4 regions of the Pseudomonas sp. YA1 genome follow, and region 2 is predicted to be linked to each of the others. Evidence: predicted binding sites of a transcription regulator. Region 2 holds the regulator's gene; each other region holds the start of a gene.

What was found. Region 2 encodes FliA, which starts transcription of late flagellar genes. Its sites were predicted from a motif close to CTAAAGTTTNNNNNNNNNNNGCCGNTAA; they were not measured.
Region 1: the regulator FliA is predicted to act here: its motif matches at 3,967-3,994, upstream of AC4OR5_RS06790 (methyl-accepting chemotaxis protein).
Region 3: the regulator FliA is predicted to act here: its motif matches at 5,896-5,923, upstream of AC4OR5_RS24270 (methyl-accepting chemotaxis protein).
Region 4: the regulator FliA is predicted to act here: its motif matches at 5,485-5,512, upstream of flgM (flagellar biosynthesis anti-sigma factor FlgM).

Annotation. Positions count from the first base shown of each region.
Region 1 covers NZ_JBZWBG010000004.1:85,981-93,722, reverse strand. Annotated here, with positions in the region: partial or broken gene AC4OR5_RS06800 (VOC family protein) at 1-92, opposite strand, end outside; gene AC4OR5_RS06795 (type III PLP-dependent enzyme) at 208-1,371, opposite strand; gene AC4OR5_RS06790 (methyl-accepting chemotaxis protein) at 1,823-3,844, opposite strand; gene ampE (regulatory signaling modulator protein AmpE) at 4,034-4,870, opposite strand; gene ampD (1,6-anhydro-N-acetylmuramyl-L-alanine amidase AmpD) at 4,867-5,433, opposite strand; gene AC4OR5_RS06775 (DUF1631 domain-containing protein) at 5,584-7,742, opposite strand, start outside.
Region 2 covers NZ_JBZWBG010000008.1:242,002-249,743, reverse strand. Annotated here, with positions in the region: gene AC4OR5_RS13745 (chemotaxis protein CheA) at 1-101, opposite strand, end outside; gene AC4OR5_RS13740 (protein phosphatase CheZ) at 302-1,090, opposite strand; gene AC4OR5_RS13735 (chemotaxis response regulator CheY) at 1,110-1,484, opposite strand; gene fliA (RNA polymerase sigma factor FliA) at 1,586-2,329, opposite strand; gene fleN (flagellar synthesis regulator FleN) at 2,326-3,168, opposite strand; gene flhF (flagellar biosynthesis GTPase FlhF) at 3,307-4,596, opposite strand; gene flhA (flagellar biosynthesis protein FlhA) at 4,680-6,803, opposite strand; gene AC4OR5_RS13710 (TPM domain-containing protein) at 6,943-7,742, opposite strand, start outside.
Region 3 covers NZ_JBZWBG010000019.1:36,201-43,942, reverse strand. Annotated here, with positions in the region: gene AC4OR5_RS24300 (patatin-like phospholipase domain-containing protein) at 1-464, opposite strand, end outside; gene AC4OR5_RS24295 (PepSY domain-containing protein) at 679-987, shown strand; gene AC4OR5_RS24290 (PepSY domain-containing protein) at 987-1,301, shown strand; gene carR (two-component system response regulator CarR) at 1,301-1,972, shown strand; gene carS (two-component system sensor histidine kinase CarS) at 1,969-3,306, shown strand; gene AC4OR5_RS24275 (hypothetical protein) at 3,397-3,705, shown strand; gene AC4OR5_RS24270 (methyl-accepting chemotaxis protein) at 3,710-5,854, opposite strand; gene AC4OR5_RS24265 (Na+/H+ antiporter family protein) at 6,113-7,438, shown strand; gene ctpM (methyl-accepting chemotaxis protein CtpM) at 7,552-7,742, shown strand, end outside.
Region 4 covers NZ_JBZWBG010000009.1:79,204-86,945, forward strand. Annotated here, with positions in the region: gene dsdA (D-serine ammonia-lyase) at 1-67, opposite strand, end outside; gene AC4OR5_RS14445 (glutamine synthetase family protein) at 393-1,634, shown strand; gene AC4OR5_RS14450 (MFS transporter) at 1,818-3,122, shown strand; gene AC4OR5_RS14455 (TIGR04282 family arsenosugar biosynthesis glycosyltransferase) at 3,164-3,775, shown strand; gene flgZ (flagellar brake protein FlgZ) at 3,779-4,570, opposite strand; gene AC4OR5_RS14465 (flagella synthesis protein FlgN) at 4,599-5,069, opposite strand; gene flgM (flagellar biosynthesis anti-sigma factor FlgM) at 5,124-5,447, opposite strand; gene flgA (flagellar basal body P-ring formation chaperone FlgA) at 5,592-6,290, opposite strand; gene AC4OR5_RS14480 (chemotaxis protein CheV) at 6,422-7,354, shown strand; gene cheR (protein-glutamate O-methyltransferase CheR) at 7,431-7,742, shown strand, end outside.

The DNA.
Region 1 (7,742 bases), on a different contig from region 2:
GAGGGCTGCCAGCCCAGCGCCTGGTAGTAGAGAGAGGAGCGGGCCAGATCGGCGACCCCGAGGGTCACCAGGGAAATACCATTGCCTGTCATGTCGGCGTCCTTGTCATGGGTTGTCGAACAAGGCTGGCACGAGCGCCGCGAGGCTTCCAGAGCGACATGAAAAAGCCCCGCCGAGGCGGGGCTCTTCGTAACAGAGGCGACTGCGCTAGAGGTAGAACGCCTTCAGCGGCGGGAAGCCGTTGAACTCCACCGCACTGTAGCTGGTGGTGTAGGCGCCGGTAGACAGCCAGTAAAGGCGGTCGCCGCTCGCCAGGTTCAGCGGCAGGCCATACTTGTAGTGCTCGTACATGATGTCGGCGCTGTCGCAGGTCGGGCCGGCGATCACCACCTCTTCCATCTCGCCCTGCTTCTCGGTCCAGATCGGGAACTTGATCGACTCGTCCATGGTTTCGATCAGTCCGGAGAACTTGCCGACGTCGGCATAGACCCAGCGCTCCACGGCGGTCCGCGACTTGCGGGCGACCAGCACCACTTCGCTGACCAGGATGCCGGCATTGGCGATCAGCGAACGGCCCGGCTCGAGGATGATTTCCGGCAGGTCGTCGCCGAAGTCCTCCTTGAGGAAGCGGATGATCTCCTCCGCATAGGTTTCCAGGTCGTTGGTCTTGGTGATGTAGTTGGCCGGGAAGCCGCCGCCCATGTTGATCATCTTCAGGACGATGCCGTCTTCTTCCTTCAGGCGCTCGAAGATCACCTTGACCTTGGCGATCGCCGCGTCCCACACCGAGATGTCGCGCTGCTGCGAACCGACGTGGAAGGAAATGCCGTAGGGCTCCAGGCCCAGCTGGCGGGCCAGGATCAGCAGGTCCATGGCCATGTCGGTCTGGCAGCCGAACTTGCGCGACAACGGCCAGTCTGCGGTAGTCGAGCCCTCGGTGAGGATACGCACGTAGACCTTGGCGCCGGGAGCGGCCTTGGCGATGTTGCGCAGGTCGGCTTCGGAGTCGGTGGCGAACAGGCGCACGCCCTTCTCGTAGAAGTAGCGGATGTCCTTGGATTTCTTGATGGTGTTGCCGTAGCTGATGCGCTCCGGACCGACGCCGGTCTTCATCACCTTGTCCAGTTCGTAGATCGAGGCGATATCGAAGTTCGAACCCTTGTCGCGCAGCAGCTCGGTGATTTCGGTAGCGGGATTGGCCTTCACCGCGTAGTAGATCCTGGCGAAGGGGAAGCAGTCGGTCAGTTGGTCGTAGGCATCGGCGATGGTCTGCTTGTCGATGACCACGAAGGGGGTTTCCTGCTTGTCGGCGAAGGCCTTCATGCGCTGGAAGGTTTCAGGGGCGAAATAATCCTCGACCTTGATGGACATGGTTGGGACTCCCAATGGCAAAACACATGGATTCGTAGGGGTGAAGCTGAACGTCTAATCCGTTTCCCCACTTTGGTTCGCCTACTTCCCAAGGCATGTCGCCGAGTATCACCTGCCTGCCGGCAGCCACCGCCTGTTCATCCTGGTAGGTCGCGCGCGTGTCCCGCGCGACGACCTGGCCGCTTGAGCAGCGGACGTCGCCTTGCCACAGGGCGATCTCTCGTCGTCAGTACTTGAGCCGGATGGATCGTTTCCAGCATGGACGTTCGGGCGCGAACTTTAGGACCAAGGGGACGCGAGATCAATAAAAAAATGCCGCGATTTCGCCTCCGCCTGTCGCACCGCCGGATTGACCTGCTCAGCCTTTACCCCATGTGCATGACAGTGGGATGTCCCCGTCCGCCCAGCGTTCAATCGGATGGACGAAAAACGTCCCGTGCAGGCCTTGCGCCTACACCCGGAACGCGCCGATCAGGCGTTTCAGCTGGGTCACCTGGGCGCCCAGTTCGCGGCTGGCCCGTTCGGTCTGGCTGGCGCCTTCCGCGGTGCGCTCGCCGGCCTGGTTGATCTCGACGATGTTCTGGTCGATATCGTGGGCCACGGCGGTCTGTTGCTCGGCGGCGGCGGCGATCTGCTGGTTCTGGTCGACGATCATGCCCACCGCGCCGAGGATATTCTCCAGTGCCTGCTGCACCTGCGCCGACTCGTTGACGGTGCCATCGGCGGTATGGTGGCTGCTGCCCATCGCCTTCACCGCCGCATCGACGCCGCCCTGCAGGCGCAGGATCATCTGTTCGATCTCGGCGGTGGATTGCTGGGTGCGCTTGGCCAGCGTGCGCACCTCGTCGGCCACCACCGCGAAACCGCGCCCCTGCTCCCCGGCACGAGCGGCCTCGATCGCCGCATTGAGCGCCAGCAGGTTGGTCTGTTCAGCGATGCCCTTGATCACATCCAGCACCTGGCTGATCGAGGCGCTGTCACTGGCCAGGCGATTGATCGCCGCCACCGACTGGTCGATCTCGCCGGCCAGGCGCTGGATGCTACCCACCTGCGACTCGACCAGGCTGCGCCCGCTGAGGGTTTCCTGGTTCACGCTGTTCGCGCTGCTCACCGCCATCGCCGCGCTGCGTGCCACTTCCTGGGCGGTAGCGGCCATCTGGTTCATCGCCGTGGCCACCTGCTCGATCTGGCTGCGTTGCCCGGCTACCGCTTGGTTGCTTTCGGCCGACACCGACTCGACGCGCAGGGTCTGCCGCTCGACCTCGCCGACGGTCTGGCTGACCCGCTCGATCAGGTCGTGGATCTTCGCCACCGATTCGTTGAACGATTGTCCCAGCTCGCCCAGCTCGTCACGGCTGCGGGCCTGGAAGCTGACCGTCATGTCGCCGCCGGCGACGCGCTCCATCATTCGCCCGAGATCCTTCAGGGTGGCGCGGGTGGAAACGTAGAAACCGCCGTAGAGGTATAGGATCGCTGCAAAAACCACGGCCAGCGCGGCGACTAGCAACAGCATCTGCGTGCGCACCTGTTGCAGGCGCTTTTGCAACTGGGTATCGAGATAGCCGAGAACGGCGTCGTCGAGCTGGTAGGTCTTGTCCATCGCCGCGCTGACCTGATCGTAGAACTGCGTCCACGGGGTATCCAGCGTCTCGGCCACGATCACCCGGTCCTCGAACAACTGCCCCAGGCTCTTCAGGGTCTCGCGACTGGCCTGGGCGGCCTCCTCGAGCGCCGGTGGGCTGCCGGCCAGGGACTCCTGCAGCTTCAGGCCGTACTCGCCATGCAGTTTCTCGAACTCCAGCAGCAGTTCGTCGAGCCGCGCGCTGGAGGACGAATTGAGGAAACCCTGGCCCAGGGAGTAGGCGCCGATGGCGCGCCCCTTGCTGATGGCCGCCGTCACCTCCGGCGTTATCGAACCGACCAGCTCGCTGAGCTGGCGCACCTGGCGCTGGCTGTCCTGGCTGAGCCCGGCCTGGGCGATGAGCAACTTGATGAATACCTGTGCGCTACCGAGCAGCTTCTCCGCCCGTGCGCCCTTGCCCTGCAAGGACCCTTCGGCCTCCACGGCCTGCAAGCCGTTGAGCAACCGGTCGCGCTGGGCCTCGAATTCGGCTACCGCCGCACCATCCTCGCTGAGCGGCGCCAGCGCCTCGAGCCGCCCGCGCAGCCCCTTCTGGACGTCCGCGATGCGCGCTTCCAGATCGCCGGCCTTGCCGGACTGGCCGATGACCGCATTGATCTGCAACAGATCGTTGAGGGACTCCAGGCCACGCCGGATCTGAAGTCCGCTACCCAGCAGCGTCAAGCTCTGCAGTTCGATCCGGGTGTCGCTGAATTGGCGATAGGCATCGCGCACCAGATAGAAGCTGGTGATCAGCAGCGGCAGGAAGAACAGCACGCTGATCAGGCCGAACTTCATGCCGAAGCTGAGCCGGTTCATCAGCGCGATGGCGGGATAGAGTACGGTCTTCACCCAGACGTCTCCTGATTGTTCTTATCGTTCTGAGAGATGCCGCCGCGTGGCGACATTGACGCACGGAGTCCGCTCGGTAATGGCCTTTCGAAATCATGCGGACACGTTCACCTGTGTACCCGATATCGGCCTGGTGTTCTGTAACTTAAGGTTAACGGGGAATCGCAAGCGGATTCCCCGTCGCTACGCTCAGAGGAACAGCGCGCAGAAGGCGAACACGGCATACCAGAGCACGGCCGCGCGCACCAGCAATTGCCAGAGCGCATCCAGGCTGGCGACGCCGGCGGCACCCAGTTCGACCGCTTCGACATCGCTGGCGACCCGCCCGGCCTTGCCCAGCAGCGCGGCCGCCGAGATGTCCCAGGCCAGCAGCCAGTGCAGCAGCACGCGGATAACCGCGAGGAAGTTGCCGACCAGGGCGAAGCTCAGCACCAGCGCACGCACCGGCAACCAGTCGAGGATATGCCGGACGCGCGCCGCCTGTTCGCGCAACGCCGGCTGGCGGGCGTGCTCCAGCGCCAGTGCCAGCAGGCGATAGGCCAGGGCCGCCACCGGGCCGAGCAAGGCATACCAGAAGATCACCGCGAAGAAGCTCTGGTAGCCCTGCCAGAGCAGATGGCCGTGCACCCGGCCGATCAGTTCGCTCTCGCTGCCGCCCAGGATCCCCAGATCGCGTTCGGCGACATGGAAGGCAGCCTGGGCCTCCTCGCGCCGCCAGGCGTCGCGGAACGGCCCGAGGTCGGCCATGACGTCGCCGCGGCCGAGACTGTAGACCACCACCAGAAGATGCAGCGGAAGGCTCAACCAGCCATAGGCCAGCGGCTGCAGCAATGTCAGCAGCAGGGCCAGCGGCAGCAACGGCAGGACCACCGCGAGCAGCAGCCCCAGCCAGGAGCGGCGGGACACCGAGGGCAGGTCCTCGACCAGGCTCAGCCAGGCGAGCCAGGCGCCATCGCGCTGGATACGCCGGCGCCAGCCGGAGAACTTCTCCAGCGCAAGGGCCAGCAGCAACACCAGGAACGTCATGTTTCCTCCTTGGAATCGGTCAATCCGGCGCGGTAGCGCGACCAGTCGAAAGCCTCGCCGGGATCGGTCTTGCGCTCCGGGGCGATATCGCAGTGGCCCTGGATGCGTTCCGGGGTGATCCCCGGGAAGGCCACGCGCAACAGCCGCGTCAGCCCGGCCAGGGCAGTGTACTGCGCGTCCGTGTACGGTTCCGTGTCGGTCCCCTCCAGTTCGATGCCAAGGGAGAAGTCGTTGCACGCCTCGCGACCGTCGAAGCAGGAAACCCCGGCATGCCAGGCGCGGTCGTGACAGGAGACGAACTGGGTGATGGCGCCGTCGCGTTCGATGAGGAAATGCGCGGAAACCGTCAGGTGGCGGATCTCCTCGAAATAGGGATGTTCGTTCGGGTCCAGGCGATTCTGGAAGAACGCCTGGACCTTGCCGGTGCCGAACTGTCCCGGCGGCAGGCTGATATTGTGGATGACCAGCAGCGACACCGCGTCCCCTTGCGGACGCAGGTTGAAATTCGGTGAAGGGCAGTGGCGGACGCCACGGACCCAGCCGGTAACGGAATCGAAATGCATACGGGCTCCTGAACGAGCCCCCACTCTAATCCAGCGGCGCCGGAATGACGATCAGGCGGGCTCTGGATCGGCCGCTTCGACATGCTTCGAGGAAAGGTATTACCCGCAAGAACGAAAAGACCCGGCATCCGCCGGGTCCTCGAGAAGCGGCTAGGCGCCCTTGAGGCGCCGCAGGTTGCCGATCACCGACTCCAGGGCCCGGTCGAACAGCAAGGCATCGTCCAGCAGGCGTACCGCCTGCCGGCGAAACTCCACCGCCAGGCCCATGCGGGTCTTTTCCAGGACCTTCATCCCGGTGCGATTGACGAAGATGTAGCGACCGGTGGGCCGGATCACTGCCGCCAGCTTGCAGCGCAGCTTGTGCTCGGCGTCCTCCTGGATTTCCACCCAACTGCCGACACGCAGCGCATCGACCCGCAGCAGTGCCTCGTCGTTGTCCGGCAGGCGCACTTCGCTCTCGACAGGCGCCGGGGCGGCGTCCGGCGAGGTCAGGACGATTTCCTCGACCACCCGCAGCATGACCGGCGCCCGGGGCTTTTCCGCGGCCGTGCCCGGGGTCGCTTCGTCGAGCAGGGGGCTGTCCGCGACCGCCGCCTCGCCGCGCTTGTCGCGCTGCAGGCCCTGGACATGCAGGGTTTCCAGCTGGCTGAAGAATTCACCGGTGGAAAACGGATCGAAGGCTGCGCTGGCCAATCCCTCGCGCAGCGCCTTGAGCAGGCCTGGCACGCGCTCCAGCAACTGTTGGCGGGACAGCGGATCATCATGCGGGCCGACGCTCCAGATCAGCTCGTCCATGGTATCCAGGGCCTCCCGCCACTCGGCCGAAACCTTGCCATGCTTGAGGCAGATCAGCAGCATCACCTTGCTCCAGGCATCCCGCAGCAGGCGCACCACCACCTCCGGCAGGACCTTGCCGAGCAGTCGCTGGTTCAGCACCTGCTCCACGTCCTGACGAGCCAGTTCGGCCTTGGCGCGGCCTTCCTCGGCGTCGCGGGTGCGTTGCTCGAGGAGCTCGCTGCGGCGGCGCTCGTCGCCGGTGAAGGCAATGAAGTCCTCCAGCAACTCGGCGAAGATCGCCGGGTCGTCGACGAAGTCGTTCAACAGCCGCATCACGACCTGTTCGATCTTCTGGTACAGGCTGTCGCGCCGGGCATCATTGTGTTCGGCCCAGCCCAGCGACGCGGATGCGATCTCGTTGAGCAGGCGACGTGCCGGATGGCTACCGCGGCTGAAGAAGGTCTTGTCGAGCAGGGCCACCTTGAGCATCGGGATCTGCATCCGACCGATCAGGGCCTTCAGCGAATCAGGCAGGGTGCGGTCGTCGAGAATGAATTCGAACAGCATCGACACCAGGTTGATGACGTCATCGTCCACCTGGCCGACCACCCGAGAACGGCCGCTCTTGTGGCTGACCCGCTGGAGCAGTTGGTCGACCCCGTCGCGGACGTCGAACTCCACGGCGCCAGGGCCCGGCAAGTGCTGTTGCAGGTGGGAAAGCAGGCGCATCAGGTCGTTGCTGGAAATCGGCGCGGCATTCTCAGGCGTTTCGCGACGGTAGAAGGAAGGATTGTCGCGGACCTGCGCCAGCAGTTCCTGCAGCGCGCCGAAGACTTCCTGCTGGCCGCCGTCGAGCAGCGCAGCCTGTGCCTGCAGGGTCCCGGCATCGCGTACCGCTTCGGGACGGACAGCGTGCTGACGCCGCGGCAGTGCGGATTTGAGTTCCGGCAGCACGCCCGCAGCGACCAGGATCTGGTTGGCCTCGGCGTACAACTGGTCGCAATGGGCCAGGACGTACTTCTCGAACAGCTTGAGAATGATCAGCTTGACCTTGATCTCGACGCCGAGCCCCTGGCAGGCATCGAGGAAATCCGCGGTCAGCGGACGCGGAGCGAGGGGATTGCTCTTCTCGTCGACCTTCCGCCCGACCAGGGTGTTCAGGCGGGTGCTCAGGTGGGCCAGCGCGGTGGCATCGCGGCTCATCACCCGCGCCACCATCGCGTCCACCGCGACGGACTCCTCCAGTTCCTCGTTCTGTACCAGGCTGAGGCTGTCGAAGGACACGGTATCCAGGGTCGGCACGGATTTGCCGGACTGTACCTGGTTGAGCGCCGAGAACTCCTCGAAGACCTTCTGCAGGTAGACCCGCTCGATACTCTTGCGCTTGAGGCGCAGGTCGCGCATGGCTTCGAAGAAAGCGTTCTGTTCGAGGTTGCTGGTGGCTCGGTCGGCCATTTCGAAGAGGGTGTCGTCGGCGTTGTCGAACAACGCCTGCAACGCCTGTTTCAGCTGCAGCGCCGCCTTGTCGCGCA
Region 2 (7,742 bases):
CGGCTCTCCAGCTCGACCAGTTGCTCGGACAATTGCTCGAGAATCTCGCCGGCCTCAACCAGGAAGTCCTGGAGGATTTCTTCATCGGCGTCGAAGCTCATTCGGCTGCTCCCAGAGACGTGTTACTCGAAAGGATCGGCAGGACCGCTGTCCTGCCGGAAATACCGGCCCGGCTTTCCGGACCGACTTCAGCCCGCCCGCCGGGATCATCGGCATGACGAAGGCTGTGCCGGCAGCCCGCGGATGCCAGCGTTCAATGCTTACTTAACGGCAGCGATGCCGCAGTCTTGAGCCGGGCGGGTCAGAAACCCAGGCTGGACAGCAGATCGTCCACGTCATCCTGCCCGGACACCACATCCTCTCGTTTTTCCGCGGCGACCTGCGGCCCCTCGCCCTTGGCCGAACGCTCCAGCGCGGCCTGGTGGCGCATGCTCACGTGGTCGTGCTCGATTCCGGCGTAACGGTCCACCTGGCCGGCCATCCAGACCAGCTTCACGAGGTTGCTCTCGACCTCGGTGACCAGCTTGGTGACACGCTTGATCACCTGGCCGGTCAGGTCCTGGTAATCCTGCGCCAGCAGGATGTCATTGAGCTGCGAGGACAACTGGCCGGCGTTCTCGCCGCTGCGCACGAGGAACTGTTCGATGCGCTTGGCCAGCTCGCGGAAGCCGTCGGCGTCGATTTCCCGGCGCATGAAGCGTTGCCACTCCTGGTGCAGCTCCCGCGAATCGTCGCCCAGTTGGTTGACCAGCGGGGCGCTCTGCTCCACCAGGTCCATGGTCCGGTTGGCGGCCTTCTCGGTCATTTCCACCACGTAGGAAAGACGATCGGTGGCATCGGCGATCTGCGACATTTCCTGCGCGTGGGGGGAATGCGGGTCGATCTGGAAATCGACGATGGCGTTGTGCAGTTCGCGGGTCAGCTTGCCCACTTCCTGGTAGAGGCCACGGTCCCTGGCCTGGCTGAGCTCCTGGATCAATTGCACCGCCTGCTGGAAGTGCCCCCGTTCGAGACAGTCCACCAGTTCGCGCGCGTGTTTTTTCAGGGTCGATTCGAATTCGTCGCCCGTGGAATCGTTACCAAGCACCATGACACCCTCTTGGCCGGCTTCAGCCGTTGACCCGCTCGAAAATCTTCTCGATCTTTTCCTTCAGGACCTGAGCGGTGAAGGGTTTGACCACATAGCCGTTGACCCCGGCCTGGGCCGCTTCGATGATCTGGTCGCGCTTGGCCTCGGCGGTGACCATCAGCACCGGCAGGTGCTTGAGGCGCTCGTCGGCGCGAACCGCGCGCAGCAGATCGATGCCGGTCATGCCCGGCATGTTCCAGTCGGTGACGAGAAAGTCGAAATTGCCGCTGTGCAGCATCGGCAGCGCCGTGGTGCCGTCGTCGGCCTCGGCGGTATTGGTGAAGCCCAAGTCCCGCAAGAGGTTCTTGATGATGCGTCTCATCGTGGAAAAGTCGTCCACGATGAGAATTTTCATGTTCTTGTCCAAGTAAACCTCCGTACAGACCAGAGCGCGCCCCAGGGGACGCGCCACACATTCTTTTGCGTTAACGGTTACAAGCTGCGGTCGAGGCCGGTTCAGGCCGACCGCCAATCGGCCAGGCGCGCACGCAAACGCGCGGCGCACTGGCTGTGCAACTGGCTGACCCGCGATTCGCTGACGCCCAGTACCTCGCCGATCTCCTTGAGGTTGAGTTCCTCGTCGTAATACAACGCCAGCACCAGGCGCTCGCGCTCCGGCAACTTGGCGATGGCATCCGCCAGGGCCGCCTGAAAACGTTCGTCGAGCAGGCCGTGGATCGGTTCGTTGTGACTGAGGCTGGTGTCTTCCGGCAATCCATGTTCGCCGTCCTGCAACAGGTCGTCGAAGCTGTACAGGCGGCTGCCCTGCGTGTCGCTGAGGATGCCGTAGTAATCTTCGAGGCTCAATTGGAGTTCGGCAGCAACTTCGTGATCTTTAGCGTCGCGTCCGGTTCTCGCCTCGATCGCGCGGATCGCGTCGGTCACCATGCGCGTGTTGCGGTGCACCGAACGCGGCGCCCAGTCGCCCTTGCGGACCTCGTCGAGCATGGCCCCACGGATGCGGATGCCGGCATAGGTCTCGAAGCTGGCGCCCTTGCCGGCGTCGTATTTCTTCGCGGCCTCGAGCAGGCCGATCATGCCGGCCTGCATCAGGTCCTCCACCTGCACGCTGGCCGGCAGGCGGCCGAGCAGGTGATAGGCGATGCGCTTGACCAGTGGTGCGTAACGCTGGATCAGTTGCTCCTGGGAGTTCTGCGCTTGCGCCTTGCTATACATACGCACTCCAGAGGCCGCTGTCATACGGCCGAACCTGTCGCGGGGTGTTGGACCAGTCGTTCGACGAAGAACTCCAGGTGCCCGCGCGGGTTGGCCGGCAGCGGCCAGCTGTCGACCTTCTGCGCGACCGCCTTGAAGGCCAGGGACGCCTTCGAGCGGGGGAATGCCTCGTATACGGCTCGCTGTTTCTGCACGGCCTTGCGTACCGACTCGTCGTAAGGGATGACACCTACATACTGTAGTGCGACGTCGAGGAAACGGTCAGTGACCTTGGTCAGTTTGGCGAACAGGTTGCGTCCTTCCTGCGGGCTGTGGGCCATGTTGGCCAGGACCCGGAAGCGAGTCATGCCGTGGTCGCGGTTGAGCAGCTTGATCAGGGCGTAGGCATCGGTGATCGAGGTCGGCTCGTCGCAGACGACCAGCAGCACCTCCTGCGCGGCGCGGACGAAACTGACCACCGAATCGCCGATTCCGGCGGCAGTGTCGACGACCAGGACATCGAGGTTGTCGCTGATATCGCTGAACGCCTGGATCAGCCCCGCATGCTGCATGGGCGAGAGGTGCACCATGCTCTGCGTGCCGGAGGCCGCGGGAACGATGCGCACGCCACCGGGACCGAGGAGGAGGACATCGCGCAGTTCGCAGCGTCCCTCGATCACGTCGGCCAGGGTGCGCTTGGGCGTGAGTCCCAGCAGGACGTCGACGTTGGCCAGGCCGAGGTCGGCATCCAGCAGCATGACGCGACGGCCGAGATCGGCCAGAGCCAGTGCCAGGTTCACCGACACATTGGTCTTGCCGACGCCGCCCTTGCCGCCAGTTACTGCGATCACCTGTACGGGATGCATGCTACCCATCTGCTTCATACCTTGTGTTGTCGTCTTCCCGGAACGCCCCTTCCAGCGCTCTCCGGTATTGGCGGGAATGATGCGCCATCGTTCCCGGCCCGGCGGAAGCCACCTTCGCTTCCGTCACCCGCGCCACGCGCGGTTCTTCCCACGTCCTCAGCCGGCACGCCGCGCCGGTTGCTGGTAGAGCCCGGCGAACATCTCGGCCATGGCGTCCTCGCTGGGCTCTTCCGGTGCCTGCAGGCTCACCGCCCGGCTGACCAGTTGGTGACTGCGCGCCACCTGCAGGTCGTCCGGAATCCGCGGCCCATCCGCCAGATAGGCTACCGGGAGACGCTGGGCGATAGCCAGCGCCATCGATTCACCGAGGCTGCCCGCCTCGTCCAGCTTAGTCAGGATGCAACCCGCCAGCCCGCAGTGCCGATAGGTCTGGTAGGCCGACTTGAGCACCTGGCTCTGGCTGGTGGTGGCCATCACCAGGTAATTCTTCACGTTCAGGCTCGGCGACGCCAGTGCCTCGAGCTGCATGCGCAATGCCGGGTCGCTGGCCGGCAGGCCGGCGGTATCGATCAGCACCATGCGCTTGCGCGCCAGCGGCGCCAGGGCCTGGATCAGCGACTGGCCGGGATCGACCAGGGTCACCGGTACGTTGAGGATCCGACCGAGGGTCTTGATCTGCTCCTGGGCGCCGATCCGGTAGCTGTCCATGCTCACCAGCGCCAGGCTCTGGGCGCCGTACTTGAGGACGTAGCGCGCGGCCATCTTCGCCAGGGTGGTGGTCTTGCCGGCGCCTGCCGGGCCGACCAGGGCCAGTACGCCGCCCGCGTCGAGCGGGTCCTGCTCGGGGGTCTGCACGGCACGCGACAGGTGCGCCAACAGCATGCGCCAGGCCTGGCGCGTATCGCCCACCGCGGCGACCCGCTCCAGCAACGGCTTGCTCAGCTCCGCCGGCAAGCCCATGCGCTGCAGGCGCCGCCAGAGATTGGCCTGCTGCGGACGCTGGTGCTGCAACTGGCCCCAGGCGATGGAACCCAGTTGTACCTCGATCAGCTCGCGCAGGCCGTTCAGTTCGAAACGCATTGCCTCGAGGGTCTGGCCGCCCGCCTGGGGCTTGGCCTGCGCCGCCGTCATGGACTCGGCCAGGGACGGACGCGCCGGCTTCTCCTCGGCGAACAATTGACGGTCCTTGCGCTGGTTTTCCGCCGGACGCGCCGTCAATTCGGCGCGCGCCTCGGCGATCCGCGCCTGGGTCTTGCGCAGCTCCACTTCCAGCGCCGGGTTGGGCTTGCTCGGCGCCGGCGGGGCCTGGTAATCCAGCGCCGCGGTCAGCTCGATGCCGCCGGCGACCCGGCGGTTGCCGAGAATCGCGGCGTCCGGACCCAGTTCGTCGCGGACCAGTTTCATGGCCTGACGCATATCGGCGGCGAAGAAGCGTTTGACTTGCATTGCCCGAACCCCTCAGTTCAGTAGTCTTGCCGGCAACCTCAGGTTGCCCGGTGTGCCGGCCCTGGAGCCGGCGCAGCCCTCGTTCAGTTCTGCCCCACCGTCGCGACGATGGTGACTTGCTTGTTGTCCGGGATTTCCTGGTAGGCCAGCACATGCATGCTGGGCACCGCCATCCGCGCGAAGCGCGACATCATCGAGCGGATCGGCCCGGCAACCAGCAGGATCGCCGGCTTACCGAGCATCTCCTGGCGTTGCGCGCTCTCGATCAGCGAGCGTTGCAGCTTCTCGGCCATTCCCGGCTCCAGCAACATGCCGTCCTCGGAGCCTTGTCCGGCCTTCTGCATGCTGTTCAGCAAAATCTGTTCCAACCTCGGCTCGAGCGTGATCACAGGCAGCTCCGGCTCAAGCCCGACAATGCTTTGCACGATTGCGCGGGACAACGCGACGCGAACCGCGGCGACCATCGCGCCGGGATCTTGACTCCGCGGAGCGACGTTGGCGATGGCCTCGGCGATGGTACGGATGTCGCGCACCGGCACCTGCTCCTGGAGCAGCGCCTGCAGGACCTTGAGCAGGGTGGACAGGGAAATCAGCCCCGGCACCAGCTCTTCCGCCAGCTTCGGCGAGCTGCGCGCGAGCAATTGCAGGAGCTGCTGCACTTCTTCATGGCCCAGCAGCTCGTGGGCGTGCTTGTGCAGCACCTGATTCAGGTGAGTGGCGACCACGGTGCTCGCATCCACCACGGTGTAGCCCAGCGACTGCGCCTGGTCGCGCTGGCCGGGCTCGATCCATACCGCTTCCAGGCCGAAGGCCGGGTCCTTGCCGGCGATGCCGTTGAGGCTGCCGAATACCTGGCCGGGGTTGATCGCCAGCTCGCGATCGGGATAGATCTCCGCTTCGGCCACGCTGACCCCCATCAGGGTCAGGCGGTAGGCGTTGGGCAGCAGGTCGAGGTTGTCGCGGATGTGCACCGAGGGCATCAGGAAGCCCAGCTCCTGGGACAGCTTCTTGCGTACGCCCTTGATCCGCGCCAGCAGTTGCCCGCCCTGGTTGCGGTCGACCAGCGGGATCAGCCGGTAGCCGACTTCCAGGCCGACCATGTCCACCGGGGTGACATCGTCCCAGCCCAGTTCCTTGACCTCCTGGGCACGCTGCGCCGGCAGCAGCTCCTGCTGGCGCTGTACCTCCTGCTCGGCGACCTGCTTGGCCTTGTTCTGCCGGTGCCAGATCCAGTAGGCAGCAGCGCCGGCCAGGGCGCCGAGGCCGATGAAGGAAACATGCGGCATGCCCGGCACGGCGCCCATGGCGATCAGGATCGCCGCGGAAATCGCCAGCGCCTTGGGCGAGGCGAACATCTGCCGGTTGACCTGCTGGCCCATGTCCTCGGAACTGGAGACCCGCGTCACCATGATCGCCGCCGCGGTCGACAGCAGCAGCGACGGCAGTTGTGCCACCAGGCCGTCACCGATGGTCAGCAGGGCGTAGACCTTGCCGGCGTCGCCGAAGGACATCGAATGCTGGATCATGCCGATGGCGACGCCGCCGATCAGGTTGATGAAGAGAATCAGCAGGCCGGCGATGGCGTCACCGCGGACGAACTTGCTGGCACCGTCCATCGAACCGTAGAAGTCGGCCTCCTGGGCCACCTCGCTGCGGCGCTTCTTGGCTTCCTCCTGCTCGATCAGGCCGGCGTTGAGGTCGGCGTCGATGGCCATCTGCTTGCCGGGCATGGCATCCAGGGTGAAGCGCGCGCTGACTTCGGAAATCCGCCCGGCGCCCTTGGTCACCACCACGAAGTTGATGATCATGAGGATCGCGAACACCACCACCCCGACCACGTAGTTGCCGCCGATCACCACTTCGCCGAAGGCCTGGATCACCTTGCCTGCGGCGCCATGGCCGTCGTGGCCGTGGAGCAGCACCACGCGGGTCGAGGCAACGTTCAGCGCCAGGCGCAACAGGGTCGCCACCAGCAGGATGGTCGGGAACACGGCGAAGTCCAGCGGCCGCAGGGCGTACACGCAGACCAGCAGGACGACGATGGACAGGGCGATGTTGAAGGTGAACAGCACGTCCAGCAGGAATGGCGGGATCGGCAGGGTCATCATCGCCAGCATGGCCAGCAGCAGGATCGGCACGCCGAGGCTGCCGCGACCCAGCCCCGCCAGGTTGCTGCGCACATTGCTGATCAGTTGCGTGCGATCCACTCTCGACTCCCCTGCCCTGCGTATGGCGCCCGTAGGTGGGCGCCGAACAAACTTTTGACGCCGGAATGCGCGTCGGGCGGGTCATTGCAGGAACCGTTCCAACTTTTCAATTCATTGATTGAAAAAGGGTTTTCGCCAATCACCAACTGCCGGAGGCGCCACCGCCGCCACTCGAGCCTCCGCCGCCGGAGAACGAGTCCGAAGACGAACTGGACGAACTCGACGACGAGGAAGACGAGGACCCCGATGAGCTAGCGTAATCGCCGCCGCGCCGACGCCCTCCCCCCGAGCCGCCGGCGCTGAAATTGCAACCGATGAGCAGCGGCAGGCAAGCGGCGGGCAGGATGATCAACGCCTCGATGCTGTTCAGCGGGTCGTCCACCAGCAACAGCAGGCACTCCAGGGCCAGGGTCAGCAGCAGGCCGAGCAGGCCCGGCAGGTAGGCCCAGCGCCGTCCTCTGCGCAGCCCCTGCCAGGCACCGGCCAGCATCAGCAGGGTCAGCCCCAGCGAAAGCGGCACGGCCAATCCGTAATGGAGCACCGGCAGGCCATAACGGCCGTAGGCCCAGAACAGCCCCAGCGCATAGAGCACAAGAATGGCGAAGAACCAGCGGGCACCGCGCGAATACTTGAGCAAGGCGCCGAAGCCGACGCCCAGGACCGCCACCATCTCCGCCAGCGCCACCATCGCCCATGCTGGCCAGTGTCGCCCCAGCGCCAGCGCCGCAGCGAGCGCCACTACCGCACCCAGGGTCCAGTACCAGGCGCGCGGGCGTACCAGCAGCGCCACCCCGCCGAGAGCGCCGAGCAGGAATGCGATAGCCAGGGTCTGCCGTACCGCGCCGGGCTCCAGCGGGTCGCGCGGCGGCGGCGGCAACGCCTCGCCGTCGATCAGTCGTACCAGGCGCTGCGCCGCCGCTTCCAGGCCGCCGGCGTAGT
Region 3 (7,742 bases), on a different contig from region 2:
TTGTGGTCGTGGGCGAGGCGCCCGTGGCTCTTCACCACCACCACGTTGAGGCGGTACAGCGGGTTGTCGAGGATCCGCGCGTCCTGGCCGGCGAGCAGGTCGTCGAGCATCGCCGCGCACTTGCGCGAGACTTCGGCGATGCTCACGCCCTTGGGAAAACGCTGCCGGGTGTACAGCTCGCCGAGGCGGGTGAGGCCGGCCACGGCGTCGGGCAGGCAGGCGCTGGCGAAGCGCCAGGAACCGATGGAGGCGCCGATCAGCGAGCGTTCGCGCGGGGCGCGCGGCAGCCACTCGCCGAAGATCGCCAGGTCCAGTCCCTGGATGCCCAGCGCCTTTGGCCCGCCGGCGGCACCGGGGACGATGCCGACGTCGGTCGGCTGCAGTCCGCGCTCGCGGATGCGGGCGAGGGCGCGGCGACCGGCCTTGAGGGTCAGTGCGGGGGACTTGATCTGGATGGCTGGCATGCTGGTCTTCTCCCTTGCGGACCGGCGATTATAGGACGAGTTGTCGCAGGACCAAGTGCTTTCGAACGCCGGCGAGCCCCATCGCAGAGGCTTTCCGTTACCCTATGGCGCGCCCCGGCCATGTCCTTGCGGCAAATTCAGCTTCAATTAAGAGCGCCCGGTTAATCTGCAAACCGTCGAAAGCAACACGATTGATTCCCACGGAGAGATTCCCATGAAGAAACTGACTGCCCTGTTCGCCGCCACCGCCATCGCCCTGACTGCCGGCCTGGCCCAGGCCCGCGACCTCGGCCCGGACGAGGCGCTGAAGCTGCGTGACGCCGGGACCATCAAGTCCTTCGAAGAGCTGAACAAGAACGCCATCGCCAAGCATCCCGGCTCGAGCGTCCACGATACCGAGCTGGAAGAGGAATACGGCCGCTACATCTACCAGGTCGAGTTGCGCGACCCGCAGGGCGTGAAGTGGGACCTGGAGCTGGATGCCGCTACCGGCGCCGTGCTCAAGGACCACCAGGACGACTGATGAAATGGCTCATGCGCTACGCCGGGATCGTCGCACTGGTCCTGGCGGTCATCAGCCTCGAGGCGATGGCGCGCGACCTGGACCAGGACGAGGTCCTGCGCCTGCGCCAGGACGGTGTGATACAGCCGCTCGAATCCCTCATGCAGGAAGCCCTGGGGCGTTACCCCGGGGCGCGCCTGCTGGAGGTCGAGCTGGAAGAGGAAGACGACGTCTATGTCTACGAGGTGGAACTGCTCACCCGCGACGGCGTCGTGCGTGAACTGGAACTGGATGCCCGCAACGGCCGCATCCTGAAGGACGAGGAAGACGACTGATGCGGTTGCTGCTGGTTGAGGATCACGTTCCCCTGGCCGACGAACTGATGGCCAGCCTGACCCGCCAGGGCTACGCGGTGGACTGGCTGGCCGACGGCCGCGACGCGGCGGTGCAGGGCGCCAGCGAGCCCTACGACCTGATCATCCTCGACCTCGGCCTGCCCGGGCGCCCCGGCCTGGAGATACTCCAGGAGTGGCGTGGCCTGGGACTCGCGACTCCGGTGCTGATCCTCACCGCGCGCGGTTCCTGGGCCGAACGCATCGATGGGCTCAAGGCCGGTGCCGACGACTACCTGACCAAGCCGTTCCATCCGGAAGAGTTGGCCTTGCGCATCCAGGCCCTGTTGCGCCGCGCCCATGGGCTGGCCAACCAGAGCCAGCTGGAGGCCGCCGGGCTACGCCTGGACGAGCAGCGCCAGTGCGTGTGCCTGAACGGCGCCGACGTCGACCTGACCGCCGCCGAATTCCGCCTGCTGCGCTATTTCATGCTGCACCCCGGCCAGGTCCTGTCCAAGGGGCACCTGGCCGAGCATCTGTACGACGGCGAGACCGAACGCGATTCCAACGTCATCGAGGTCCACGTCAACCACCTGCGGCGCAAGCTCGGCCGCGAGGTGATCGAGACCCGCCGTGGCCAGGGCTACCGCTACGCCGGGGTGGCCGCCGGATGAGGTCGATCCAGCGGCGCCTGAGCGTCGGCCTGTTCGCGGTGCTGCTGGTGGTCGGGCTGGTCCTCGCGCAGACCGGCCTGTGGCTGTTCGACCAGGGCCTGCGGCGCTATTTCGCCGGCAACCTGCGCGAGGAGGCGGAGAACCTGCTGGTGGCCATGGTACGCGGGCCGAACGGCATGCAACTGGACGAGCAACGCCTCAACCCGGCGTTCCAGCGCCCGTATTCCGGGCGCTATTTCGTCATCGAGCTGGAAAAGGACACCTGGCGCTCACGCTCCCTGTGGGACAGCGAGCTGGAGGTGCCGCACAAGAAAGGGCTGGTGCAGGGTCTGGTCGATGGGCCTGAGGAGCAGCGACTGCTGGTGTTCCGCGGCCACTACAAGCGCATGGGCCAGAAGCTGCGGATCGTGGTGGCGCAGGACTATACGCCGATCCTGGAAAGCTTCGCCCGTGTGCAGTGGATGGGCCTGGGCGCCGGCGCCCTGGCGCTGCTCCTGGTATTGCTGTTGCAGCGCCTGACCGTGCGTCGTTCGCTGCGTCCGCTGGAGGAGGTGCGCCTGCAGATCGCCCAACTGCAGCAGGGCCAGCGTAGCCAACTGGACAACCAGGCTCCCGAGGAGCTGGAGCCGCTGGTGGAGCAGATCAACCACCTGCTGGCGCACACCGAGGAGACCCTGAAGCGTTCGCGCAACGCCCTGGGCAATCTCGGTCACGCCCTGAAGACGCCGCTGGCGGTGCTGGTCAGCCTCGCCGAGCGCGAGGAGATGGCGCGCCAGCCGGAGTTGCAACAGGTCCTGCGCGAACAGCTGGAACAGATCCAGCAGCGCCTCGGTCGCGAGTTGGGCAAGGCGCGCCTGGTCGGCGAAGCGCTGCCTGGCGCACATTTCGATTGCGCCGAGGAGTTGCCGTCGCTGTGCGACACCCTGCGCCTGATCCACGGCCCGCACCTGCAGGTGAGCTGGAGCGCGCCACCGGGGCTGCGCCTGCCATGGGACCGCGAGGACCTGCTGGAGATGCTCGGCAATCTGCTGGACAACGCCTGCAAGTGGGCCGATAGCGAAGTCCGCCTGACTGTCGCGCAGGGCGAGGGCATGGTCCGCCTGAAGGTCGACGATGACGGCCCCGGCATCCTCCCCGACCAGCGCCAGGCGGTGCTCGAGCGGGGTACCCGGCTCGACGAGCAGGTCAGCGGCCATGGCCTGGGCCTGGGCATCGCGCGCGACATCGCCGAGGCCTGCGGTGGCCGCCTGAGTCTCGAAGACAGCCCGCTGGGCGGCCTGCGAGTGAGCATCGAGTTGTCGTTGCAGAAGAGCGGCCGCGCCGCCAGGGCTTAACAGTTCTTCACCATTTGCCGACAGTCCCGGCAAGATTTCCTCCTGCGCTTTCCCTAGCATCCCGGGCTTCTTGCAAGGAGGTCTTGGACGATGAAACGGCGGACGAGTACGGGCCGCTGGCGCTGGGCGCTGATGCTGCCGGTGCTGGTGTTCCTGTTGGGCGAGTCCAGTGGACAGCGAGAGGAGGGGCGGTCGCCGCGGTTACCCGCGCAGGCTCGCTACGAGCAGGCCGTGGAAAACGCGTTGCGCAGCGAGCGCGGCGAGCCGCGACAGGCCGGGACAGCGGCAGCGAAGGTGGCCGAGGCGGGAGCCCCGGCGCGTCTGCGTGGCTGGCTGCGCTCGCTGGCCCGCCTGGCGATCTGGGGGACCTACGGTCCCCCGGCGCTATTCAGGCCGTGAACGGTCAGGCCTTGAACTGTTCCATCAGGCCCTGCTGGTGGTTGGCCAGGCGGTTCAGTGACTGACTGACCTGGGCCGATTCCTCGGCCTGGCTCGACAGCGACTCGGTGACGTCACGGATCGCCGCGACATTGCGGTTGATCTCCTCGGCTACCGAGCTCTGTTCCTCGGCGGCGCTGGCGATCTGTAGATTCATGTCGTTGATCACCGTCACCGCCTCGCCGATCCGTTGCAGCGCGGCCACCGCTTCATCCACCTGCTCGACGCTGCCCTGGGCCTGGCGATGGCTGCCGTGCATGGCGTCGACCACGTCGCGGGTGCCCTGTTGCAGGCCTTCGATCACCCCGCGGATCTGTTCCACCGAGTCCTGGGTGCGCCGGGCGAGGTTGCGCACTTCGTCGGCGACCACCGCGAAGCCGCGGCCGGCGTCGCCGGCGCGGGCCGCCTCGATGGCCGCGTTGAGCGCCAGCAGGTTGGTCTGCTCGGCGATGGCGCGGATCACTTCTAGCACCGAACCGATTTCCTCGCTGCTGCTGGCCAGTTGCTCGACCTGGCCCATGGCGCTGGTCAGGTTGGCGGCCAGGCTGTCGATGCTCTGGGTGGTGCGGTCGATCAGCGCCAGACCGTCGCGGGTCGCCTGGTCGGCACCGCGCGCGGCGTCGGCGGCCTGGGCGGCGCTACGGGCGACGTCTTGGGCAGTGGCGGTCATCTCGTGGGATGCGGTGGCGACCTGGTCGATCTCGCGGAACTGCTGCTGCATGCCGGCGCTGGTCTGGCTGGAAATCGCCGCCGACTGGTCGGCGGTACTGCGCGCATCGCGCACCGAGACCTTCACGTCGCGGATGATCGGCTGCAGCTTGTCGAGGAAACGGTTGAACCAACCGGCCAGTTCGCCCAGCTCGTCGCGCCCGGTGTGCGGCAGACGCTGGGTCAGGTCGCCTTCGCCGCTGGCGATGTCGCGCAGCATGTGGGCGACGCCGAGGATCGGCCGGGTTACGCCGCGGGCGGTCAGCCACAGCACCAGCAGGCCGAGCACCGCGGCGCCGAGGCCGAGGCCCAGCTCGACCCAGGTGCCTTCGCGGCGCATGTCGTCCAGTTGCCGCTCCAGCGCCAGGGCCGGGCCGAGCAGGGCGCTCTTCGGCACTTCGAGGAGCACGCCCCAGGGCTTGGCGCCGGGAATCGGCTGCAACGGTTGCAGCACCTTGAGGTCGTCGTTCTCGTTGAACAATTGGCTCTTGCCGGCGGCCAGCAGTTGCAGGAGTTCGCCGGCGTGCTGCGGATCCGCCTTGGCCAGGTTCTTGCCGAGCAGGCCGGCGTCGCGGCTGTTGCCGGCGAACAGCCCGGCCGGGCTGAGGATGCCGACCTGGCCGACGCCGTCGTAGAGTTCGCGGTTGCCCTGTTCGCTGAGCGCCTGCAGGTTGCTCAGGTTGATGTCCAGGCCCATCACGCCGATCACCTTGCCATCCAGTTCGAGGGGGAAGGCGATGCTGGTCATCAGCAGTTGGCGCTCGCCGACCTTATCGAAGTAGGGATCGAGCACGCAGGGTTGAGCGCTTTCCTTCGGGCAGGTGTACCAGGCGTTGTAGGCCGCGCCGCTGGGCCCGCTGCTGGTGTCGGCGAGTTCGGACTCGACCATCGACTCGGACTCCAGCTGTCCCGGCGTGGCCTGCGCCCAGTACAGGGAGAAGCGTCCCTTGTCGTTGCTGCCCAGGGCGGGTTGGTCGACGAACAGTTCGTCCTTGCCGTCCAGTGCGTTGGGTTCGAAGACCACGTACAGGCCGAGCACCTCGGGATTGGCGGCGAGCGCGGTGCGCACCTGGCGGGTCAGGTCTTCGCGCAGGTCGTAGGCGTCGAGGAAGCGCTTCTGCGCCTGGTCGCGGAGGAACAGGATCTGCCGGGAGAAACCCTTGCCGTACTGGAAGGCATCCATGAAATAGCGCTGGATGCGCAACGCCTGCAATTCCCCGCGGGCTTCCAGGCGCAGGCGCGCCGATTCGTCGAGCATCTGCGTACTGGCGCTTTTCACCAGTACGCTGCTGTGCTGCATGCGGTAGACCGAAAGGCCGACCAGCAAGGCGACCACGCCGAGCAGGCAGAGGCCTGCCAGCAGGGTGATCTTCCATTGGATGGACAGGCGGCGAAGGAACATGGGAGGGGTCCTTGTACGAAGAAACTGCGGGGGCCCAAGGCTTATCGGCAGGGCTCGCCCATTCTTGACGACGGTTCGTTCGCTGGCGCCGGATTGCCGTCGTGCGGCGAATCGCACGCAAGAACCGTGCACAACGGTTTATAGCCAGGCGACATTCGCCCATGCGCGGCTTTGACAGGCGGGGATGGCTGTAGCAGAGTACGCCCCTTTTTTCGGTCGCAGGCGGCCGGGTTCGTTTCATTTGCAAGGAGTTCAACGATGAACGCAGTGGTGCTGGCGGTCGCACTGATGCTCGTCCTCAGCCTTTGCCGTGTGCATGTCGTGCTGGCGCTGATCATCGGCGCGGTGGTCGGTGGACTGTTCGGTGGCCTAGGCCTGGAGGGGACTCTCAAGGCCTTCAACGGCGGCCTCGGCGGGGGGGCCACGGTGGCCCTGTCGTACGCCATGCTCGGCGCCTTCGCCGTGGCCATCGCTCGCTCCGGCGTGGCCCATGCGCTGGCCGACAAGGTCCTGGCGCTGCTCGGCCGGCACGACGAGCAGGGCAAGGGCGCCGGTGCGTTCAAGTGGATCCTGGTCGGCCTGCTGCTCTGCGTGGCGGTATCCTCGCAGAATATCCTGCCGATCCATATCGCCTTCATCCCGCTGCTGGTGCCGCCGCTGCTCTATGTGCTGAGCAAGCTGCAGATCGACCGGCGATTGATCGCCTGCGTCATCACCTTCGGCCTGATCACCCCGTACATGTTCCTGCCGGTGGGCTTCGGCAACATCTTCCTCAATGAAATCCTGCTGGCCAACGTGGCGCGCAACGGCGTCGACGTCAGCGGGATCAACGTCACCCACGCCATGTTCATCCCGGCCCTGGGCATGCTCGCCGGGTTGCTCATCGCGGTGCTGTTCAGCTACCGCCGCAAGCGCGTCTACGACTTGCAGCGGATCGAGCAGGCCGAACGCGTCGATGTCAGCTATAGCCCGAAAAGCCTGGCGGTGGCCGGGGTCTCCATCGTCGCCGCGTTCGTCGTGCAGCTGTGGCTGGACTCGATGATCATCGGCGCGCTGGTCGGTTTCGTGGTCTTCTCGCTGTCCGGCGTGGTGCGCTGGAAGGAGACCGACGACCTGTTCACCGAAGGCATGAAGATGATGGCCACCATCGGTTTCATCATGATCGCCGCGGCCGGTTTCGCCGAGGTGATGAAGGCCACCGGCGAGGTGCAGAGCCTGGTCGACGCCTCGGTGGCCTGGATCGGCAACAGCAAGGCGGTCGGCGCCATGCTGATGCTGCTGGTCGGCCTGCTGGTCACCATGGGCATCGGCTCGTCGTTCTCCACCGTGCCGATCATCGCCGCGATCTTCGTCCCGCTGGCGGTGCAACTGGGCTTCAGCCCGCTGGCCATCGTCAGCATCGTCGGCACCGCCGGCGCGCTGGGGGATGCAGGTTCTCCGGCGTCGGACTCGACCCTCGGGCCGACCTCCGGGCTCAACGTCGACGGCCAGCACAATCACATCTGGGACACCGTGGTGCCGACCTTCCTGCACTACAACCTGCCGTTGCTGGTGTTCGGCTGGGCCGCCGCGATGTTGCTCTGAGTCCCATTTCGGGCGGTCGCCTGACGGAATGTCGGGCCGGCCGCTTAAGCTTCCGACGGGATTGCCGATGAAACGGGAATCCCGTTTTTTATTGGGCGTCATGCTAGGAGTTGATGATGCGTCTGACCCTGAAATCCAAAGTCCTCCTGCTGGCCATGGTGCCGGTGCTGCTCTTCGCCCTGGTGCTCAGCGGCGGAGCGGTGCTGATCCTGAAAAAACAGGCTGATACCGAAGTCAAGGATACCCGCGAGCGCCTGCTCGGCGACCGTCGTGCCGAACTTGAGCACTATGTGCAGATCGCCAT
Region 4 (7,742 bases), on a different contig from region 2:
GGGCGATCAGGTCGGCCAGGCGCGGGAATTCGGCGAGCCAGTCGGCCTTGGGTGTTCCGAGAATCAACGGCAGTACTCCTGTGGCGGGTAGGGCGGCGAAGGCACAGAGGATATACGCCTGGCCGGCGTTTTTCCTCGTACCCGGCAGGCAAGGCAGAACGCCTCTGCGGCGAAAGGCTTTGTACACGCGAGAATGTGCCGCATGCTTGATATCTTGAACAAGCGATGCGTATTTTGTACGCGGCCGCCGCCCGGTGCGGCATCCGCGATACCAACAAGGATAAGAAGTCATGACTATCGAAGGCCAAGGCTCACTCGCCGAACGGCTGGCTGGAGTTGAAGAAATCGAATGCGTCACCCCCGACCTCAACGGGGTGCCGCGCGGCAAGGTGATGACCGGCGAGGGCTTCCTCAGCGGCCGGCGCCTGCAGCTCGCCCGTGGCGTACTGCTGCAATGCATCATGGGCGGCTACCCGCCGGCGCGCTTCTATGGCAGCGACGATGGCGACCTGGCGCTGGTCGCCGAGCCGACCCAGGTCCATCGCCTGCCCTGGAGCAACACTCCGCGCGCCTTCGCCATCTGCGACGCGCAGGAACTGGATGGCACGCCGTCCGGGTTGTCCACCCGCGGCCTGCTCAAGCAGGTGGTGGCGCGCTACGCCGCCCACGGCTGGCAACCGGTGGTGGCCACCGAACTGGAGTTCTTCGTCTTCGCCCCGAACACCGATCCCAACGAGCCGTTCCAGGCCCCGCTGGGGCCGGATGGCCGGCGTGAGCTGGGCTATTCGGCCTTCAGCGTGTCTTCCAACAACGGCCTGCGGCCGTTCTTCGAGGACGTCTACCGCTGCATGGATGCGCTGGGCCTGGTGCGCGACACCTTCATGCACGAGATGGGCACCAGCCAGTTCGAGATCAACTTCCTGCATGGCGACCCGGTCCTGCTGGCCGACCAGACCTTCCTGTTCAAGCACCTGCTCAAGGAGGTCGCGCTCAAGCACGGCCTGATCGTGGTGTGCATGGCCAAGCCGCTGGCGAAGACGCCGGGCAGCTCGATGCACATCCACCAGAGCATCGTCGAACTGGACGGCGGGCGAAACATCTTCAGCGAAGCCGATGGCGAGCCTTCCGCCGCGTTCCGCCACTTCATCGGCGGCCAGCAGGCCTGCCTGGCGGACTTCACGCCCTTCTTCGCGCCGCACGTGAACTCCTTCCAGCGCCTCTGCCATCCCTACGCATCGCCGAACAACGCCTGCTGGTCCCACGACAACCGCGCCGCCGGCCTGCGCATCCCGGCCAGCGGAGCCTCCGCGCGGCGCGTCGAGAATCGCCTGCCGGGCGCCGACGCCAACCCTTACCTGGCCATCGCCGCCAGCCTGGCCGCCGGTCTCTACGGCCTGGAGCACGAACTGGAGCCGAGCCCGGCGATCCAGGGCGAGTTCGAGGTACCGGAGGAACTGACCCTGCCCTGCACCATGTACGATGCCCTGCGGCGCCTGAAAGGCAGCGCGCTGGCGCGCGAACTGTTCGGCAGCGAGTTCGTCGAAGGCTACGTGGCGACCAAGAGCATGGAACTGACCAGCTTCTTCGACGAGATCAGCCCCTGGGAGCGTCGTGTCCTGGCAGCCCAGGCCTGATCCACCGTGGTACTTTCCTAGCCCTGTGTCACCCCCTGCCGCCTCGCGGCGGCAGGGTCGTGGTGTCGGGTGCCGGCTTCGGCATCCCGCGTCCTGTCCCGGGGCCTCCCCGGGACTCCAACGCTGTGCGAGCCGGGCAGTCCGCGAGCGGCGCCGGCTCCCTTGTACGGGACCGGAGGTCCGATGCGGCGGATTTTCTTCTCTTTTCGCGCTCTCTATTTCGCTACCCTGCTGATGCTCACCGGCTCCGGCCTGCTCAGCACCTACCTGGCGCTGCGCCTGGCGGCGGACAAGGTCGACGGCCTGTGGGTCGGCGCGCTGATGGCAGCCAACTACTTCGGCCTGGTGCTGGGCGGCAAGGTCGGTCACCGGCTGATCGCCCGGGTCGGCCACATCCGCGCCTACGTCGCCTGCGCCGGGGTGGTCACCGCCGCGGTCCTCGGCCATGGCCTGCTGCCCTGGCTGCCGGCGTGGATCGCCTTGCGCATGGTGATGGGCCTGGGCCTGATGTGCCAGTACATGGTGATCGAGAGCTGGCTCAACGAGCAGGCCGATGCCAGCCAGCGCGGCGCGGTGTTCGGCGGCTACATGGCGGCTTCCTACCTGGGCCTGGTGCTCGGCCAGATGATCCTGGTGGCGCATCCGCAACTGGGGCCGGAATTGCTGATGCTGGTGGCCTTCTGTTTCGCCCTGTGCCTGGTGCCGCTGGCCCTGACCCACAAGATCCACCCCGCGGCGCTGCGCCCGGCGCCGCTCGAACCACGTTTCTTCATCCGCCGGGTGCCGCAGTCGCTGACCACCGTATTGGTCTCGGGGCTGGTGGTCGGCTCCTTCTATGGCCTGGCGCCGCTGTACGCCAACCAGTTGGGGTTGCCCAACGAGGAGGTCGGCCTGTACATGGGCGCCTGCATCTTCGCCGGGCTGCTGGTGCAGTGGCCGCTCGGCTGGCTGTCCGACCGTCGCGACCGCGCCTGGCTGATCCGCGCCTGCGCCATCCTGCTGTGCCTGTTCGCCTTGCCGCTGGCATTGTTGCAACAGATGCCACTGGCGTTGCTGCTGGCCCTGGGAATCGCCGCGAGCATGTTGCAGTTCACCCTCTATCCGCTGGCAGTGGCCTTTTCCAACGACCATGTGGAGACCGAGCGACGGGTTTCGCTAACGGCCATGCTGCTGGTGACCTTCGGCGTCGGCGCCTGCATCGGGCCGCTGGCGGCCGGCGCGCTGATGCGGCTGTTTGGCGCTAACATGCTATATGCGTTCGTCAGCGCCTGCGCGCTGATCCTGGTCTGGCGGGTCCATCCGGAGAAGGTCAGCGGCCTGCACCGGGTCGACGACGCGCCGCTGCACCACGTGCCGACCCCGGACAACATGACCAGCTCCCCGCTGGTCGCGGCGCTCGATCCGCGGGTAGACGAACAGGCGGTGCAGGAACAGATGGTCGATGGCGAGCCCGACGCGCCGCAGGCCGACGGCGCGATGCAGAACTGAATTCCGCTCGCCGCGGGAGCCGATAGGCAGGAGAGGTTGCGATGAGTCCGACGCTTTCCCTTCACCTGATGGTGCGCAACCTGCCGCCAGGGCAGCGGCGGCCGAAGATCGCCCAGGCCATCGGCGAGGAGAGCGCGGGACGCTTGCAGCGGGTATTGCTGGAACGCGCCCTGCGCCTGCCCGATCGCGGTTTCAGTGCCCGCATCCTCTGGTTCGACGACGATCTGGACAGCGATCTGCAGACGCTGGCTATGGCATTGGGCTGGAGCCTGATGAGCCAGCCGGCCGGCGATCCCGGCGAGCGCATGCGGCGTATCGCGGCGCTGGGGTTGGCGGAAAGCGAGGCGGTACTGCTGATTCGCCACGACTGCCCGGTGCTGGACGGCGACTACCTGGAAGCGGCCTGCACCGCCCTGGGCCGCCACCAGGCGGTGCTGGGGCCGGTGGAGCGGGGCGGCTACGCGCTGCTCGGCCTGACCCGGGTCGACCCGCTGTTGTTCGAGTCGATGCCCTGGGGCGGAGACCGCCTGCTGGCGCTGACCTGCGAGCGTCTCCGGCAACTGGGCTGGGAGCATCACCTGTTGCCGGCGCTCTGGGACGTCGACCGTCCCGAGGACCTGCCGCGCCTGGCGGCGCTGGGAGTGGTCCTGTGAGACTCAGAACAGTTCGTCTTTCTCGAAGCGCCGGGCTTCGCGTTGCAACTGGTAGACGAAGCGATCCACCTGGCGCTGGGCGAGGCCGCTCATCTCGCTGAAGCGGACGCCGGCGAAGGTCGCGTCGAGCTTTTCGTCGAAGCGCACGTGACGCAGTTCGATCGCGCTGCTGATCGCGCCCTGTGGCAACTGGGCGCTGAAGTCTTCGTAGATCTCGCCGGGATGCAGGCGTTCGGCGACATTGCCGGCGAAGCGCAGCTTGGCGCCGGTGGCGGAGATATCCAGCAGTTGTCCGCTCAGCGGCGCGCGGAGTTTTTCCCCGGCGATTTCCGCGGCGATCGGCTGGCTCTGCTTGATGCTGGCGCGGTAGGCGTTGCGGCGCTGGTGGTAGAGCACTTCGGCGGGAAGGGCGGCCCAGTAGCAGGGGACGCCGTCGTGTTCGCCGAACTGCACCGGGCGCTCGCATTCCCAGGCGATACGCACGCCTTCGTGGAAGGCTTCGACGCGAAACGCCTCGCCGTTCTGCAGGAAACGTTCGCCGGTGTTGGGGATGAGTTCGTCCAGCGCGACCATCCCGCGGTCGCGGTCGATGTCCACCAGGAAGCTCTGGAAGCGCTGGTTGCGATCGGCAAAGGTGATCAGCAGGGAGTCGCGGCTATCCTGCAGCAGGCGCAGGTTGGCCTGGATTTCCACGGGGGCCTTGAGCACCTTTGGGGGTTGCGGCCCCGCTTCTTCGACGAACGGGTTGGGCACCTTCAATGCTCTCCTGGGGCACGAATGCCTCAATGATAGCACTGTGCCTTGATACGTGTGCTGGTCGGGTTCAGGCCTGGCTGAGCGGGCGTTGCCGGCTGCTCGAGGCGGTGCCGCCGCGGCTGTCGTACAGGCTCGGGGCGTCCTGGCCGCGGAGGATGTTCAGCAGGCTGCCGGTGGAAGCCTGGTTGGCGCGGATGATCCGCCCGTTGCGCAGGTTGGCCTGCTGGCAACGCTCCAGCAGTTCGCCCAGTTCGTCGCCGCGCGCCAGCAGCTCGGCGCCATCCGCACGCTCGCGGGCGTAGCGGGCAAGGCCTTCGCGGTCGAGGGAAACGCCGGCTTCGCGGAGGATTTCCGCGCGGGCCCGGCCATTTCGCTCCAGTTGCTGCATCAGTGGCTGCTTGGCCCCGAGAAGCTGTTGCAGGACCGGCAGTTCGCGCCGTTCCAGGGCCTGGAATTCTTCGTCGACCAACTGCAGGAGTTGGCTGGCGTGGCCGATATCCTCGGCGAACAGATCGAGCAGGGTAGGGGAGTCAGGCATCTCGGGCTCGGGAGTTCATTCGGCGTCCAATGTCCTCCAGCGCGTCCTTCGAGGTCAGCGCTGGGATTCGAAGTCGAGCAGCTTGCTGGCAACACGCTCGCTGTCGACCTGATAAGTGCCATCGGCGATCGCTTGCTTGATCCGGGCAACCTTATCGTTGTCGACCACCGGCAGGGTCTGCAGCTGGTCCGTGACTTTCTGCATGTTCTGGGCGGTTTCGCTGATCTGCACCGACTCGCCGCTCTTCGGAGCGGAAGTCGCGGCCTGGCCTGCCTTGTCGGCGCCAGTGGCGTCGGGACGCCCCGCGGCGGTGCTGCCGGTACGGCCGGTGGTGGCTGGCGTGCTGCCGGGATTCAGCCGGTTGAAGTCGATGACCATGGTTGTAAACCTCGAAGGTATTGGACGCTTGCCTAGCTTTTCGGCGAAGGCTTGAAAAACTTTAGGACTTATTTTCGTGCGTCGTTTCCCAGTTTAGAGAAACCCGCCGGGGTAGCGCCAGCGCTACCGGCCACGGCTTTCCCTCTACATATTCACCTCGACCGTGCCGGGTTCTATCACGCGGGCCTTGATTATCCGCTGCGAGCGCAGGTTGCGCACGCGGATCTGCTGGCCCGGGGCGCCATCGGACAGCGCCTCGCCGGGCATCTTGACGTTGATGGTGGCGGTGCGCGCGAGGATCACCACCTGGTCGCCCTTGCGCACGGCCTCGGCCTGCTCGAGGAAGACCGGCGCCAGCACCTGGTCGTTGACCACCGGTCGGCGCAGCTTCTGCCCGACGACGCGGGCCGGATCGGTCAGGTAGCCCTGGGTCAGCAGGCCGACGTCGCGCTCGACCAGGGCGATGTCGGCATCCTCCAGCACGTGCGCGCGCTTGAGTGGCTGCACCGCGACCACTACCTGGCGGAACAGTTTCACCTGGGCCGGCATGAAGATGGTCCAGGGCGCACTGCCTTCGCAACCGATGCGCACGGTGACCCTGCCGATCGGTTGTGCCGGACTTTCCTGGCTGAGCGTCAAGTCCCTGTCGCATTCGGCCAGGCGCAAGCGCGGGTCGACGCGATTGACCTGAATCTGGTAGCGCCCGTCGAGTCCGCTATTCTGCAGATATTCTTCTACCTTGAATTCAAGAAACCCCTGGGTGGAGCCGATAAGTACCTCGGGAGCGGTAAAACCCTGGGCCTGGCTGTTGTTAGCCGCGCACAGGTAGCCGAGCCCGAGCAAAACGGGTAAAAACCGTAGAGAAGTATGGCTACGGGCCATTATTCGTCGAAAAACTGTCGTTGCCTGTTTCATGCAACGGGTTAAGCAATGGTCGTGCCGGAGTCCGGTACGACCGTCTGAGGGGAGCGCCAATGGCCGGTGTTTTGGATTCAGTCAACCAGCGCACGCAGTTGGTCGGACAGAACCGTCTGGAGCTGCTTCTGTTCCGTCTGGACGGTAACCAGCTCTACGGCATCAACGTGTTCAAGGTGAAAGAGGTGTTGCAGTGCCCGCGCCTGACGGTGATGCCCAAGTCCAGCCCGGTGGTGCGCGGGGTGGCGAACATCCGCGGAGGCACCATTCCGATCCTCGACCTGGCGCTGGCCACCGGCCGCCGCGGGTTGCAGGACCTGACCAACAGCTTCGCGATCATCACCGAGTACAACACCAAGGTGCAGGGTTTCCTGGTGCGCTCGGTGGAGCGCATCGTCAACATGAACTGGGAAGAGATCCATCCGCCACCCAAGGGCGCCGGCCGCGAGCATTACCTGACCGCGGTGACCCGGGTGGACAAGCAGTTGGTGGAAATCATCGACGTGGAAAAAGTGCTCGCGGAGGTCGCACCGACGTCCGAGGAAGTGTCCCACGGCGTGGTGGACGCCGAGACCCAGAGCCGCGCGGTGACCAAGCGGGTGCTGGTGGTGGACGATTCGTCGGTGGCGCGCAAGCAGGTGACCCGTTGCCTGGAGGCGGTCGGCGTGGAAATGACCGCGCTCAACGACGGGCGCCAGGCCCTGGAGTACCTGCAGAACATGCTCGCCGAGGGACGGCGTCCGGAAGACGAGTTGCTGATGCTGATCTCCGACATCGAAATGCCGGAAATGGACGGTTATACCCTGACGGCGGAAATCCGTAGCGATCCCCGCCTGCAGAAACTGCACATTCTCTTGCATACTTCGTTGTCCGGGGTCTTCAACCAGGCGATGGTGAAGAAGGTCGGTGCGGACGACTTCCTCGCCAAGTTCCGTCCGGACGATCTGGCGGCGCGGGTGGTGGAGCGGATCAAGGCGGTGGACGCGGGCTGAGCGATCGGCCCTCGACAACAATGTGAATACGGGCGACCGGCTGCGTTCCGGTCGCCCAGGGCGAAGAGGCTTATGCGTGTCGGCAGCTAATGCGGATTTCGAGTTGTTCAGGGTCTTCCTCGAGAAGACCTGCGGCATTGTGCTGGGCAGCAACAAGCAGTACCTGGTCTCGAGCCGGCTGAACAAGCTGATGGAGCAGCAGGGCATCAAGAGCCTGGGAGAGCTGGTGCAGCGCATCCAGACCCAGCGCGGCGGCCTGCGCGAGATGGTGGTGGACGCGATGACCACCAACGAGACCCTGTGGTTTCGCGATACCTACCCGTTCGAGGTGCTCAAGCAGCGGGTTCTTCCCGAACTGATCAAGGCCAACGGCGGGCAGCGCCTGCGG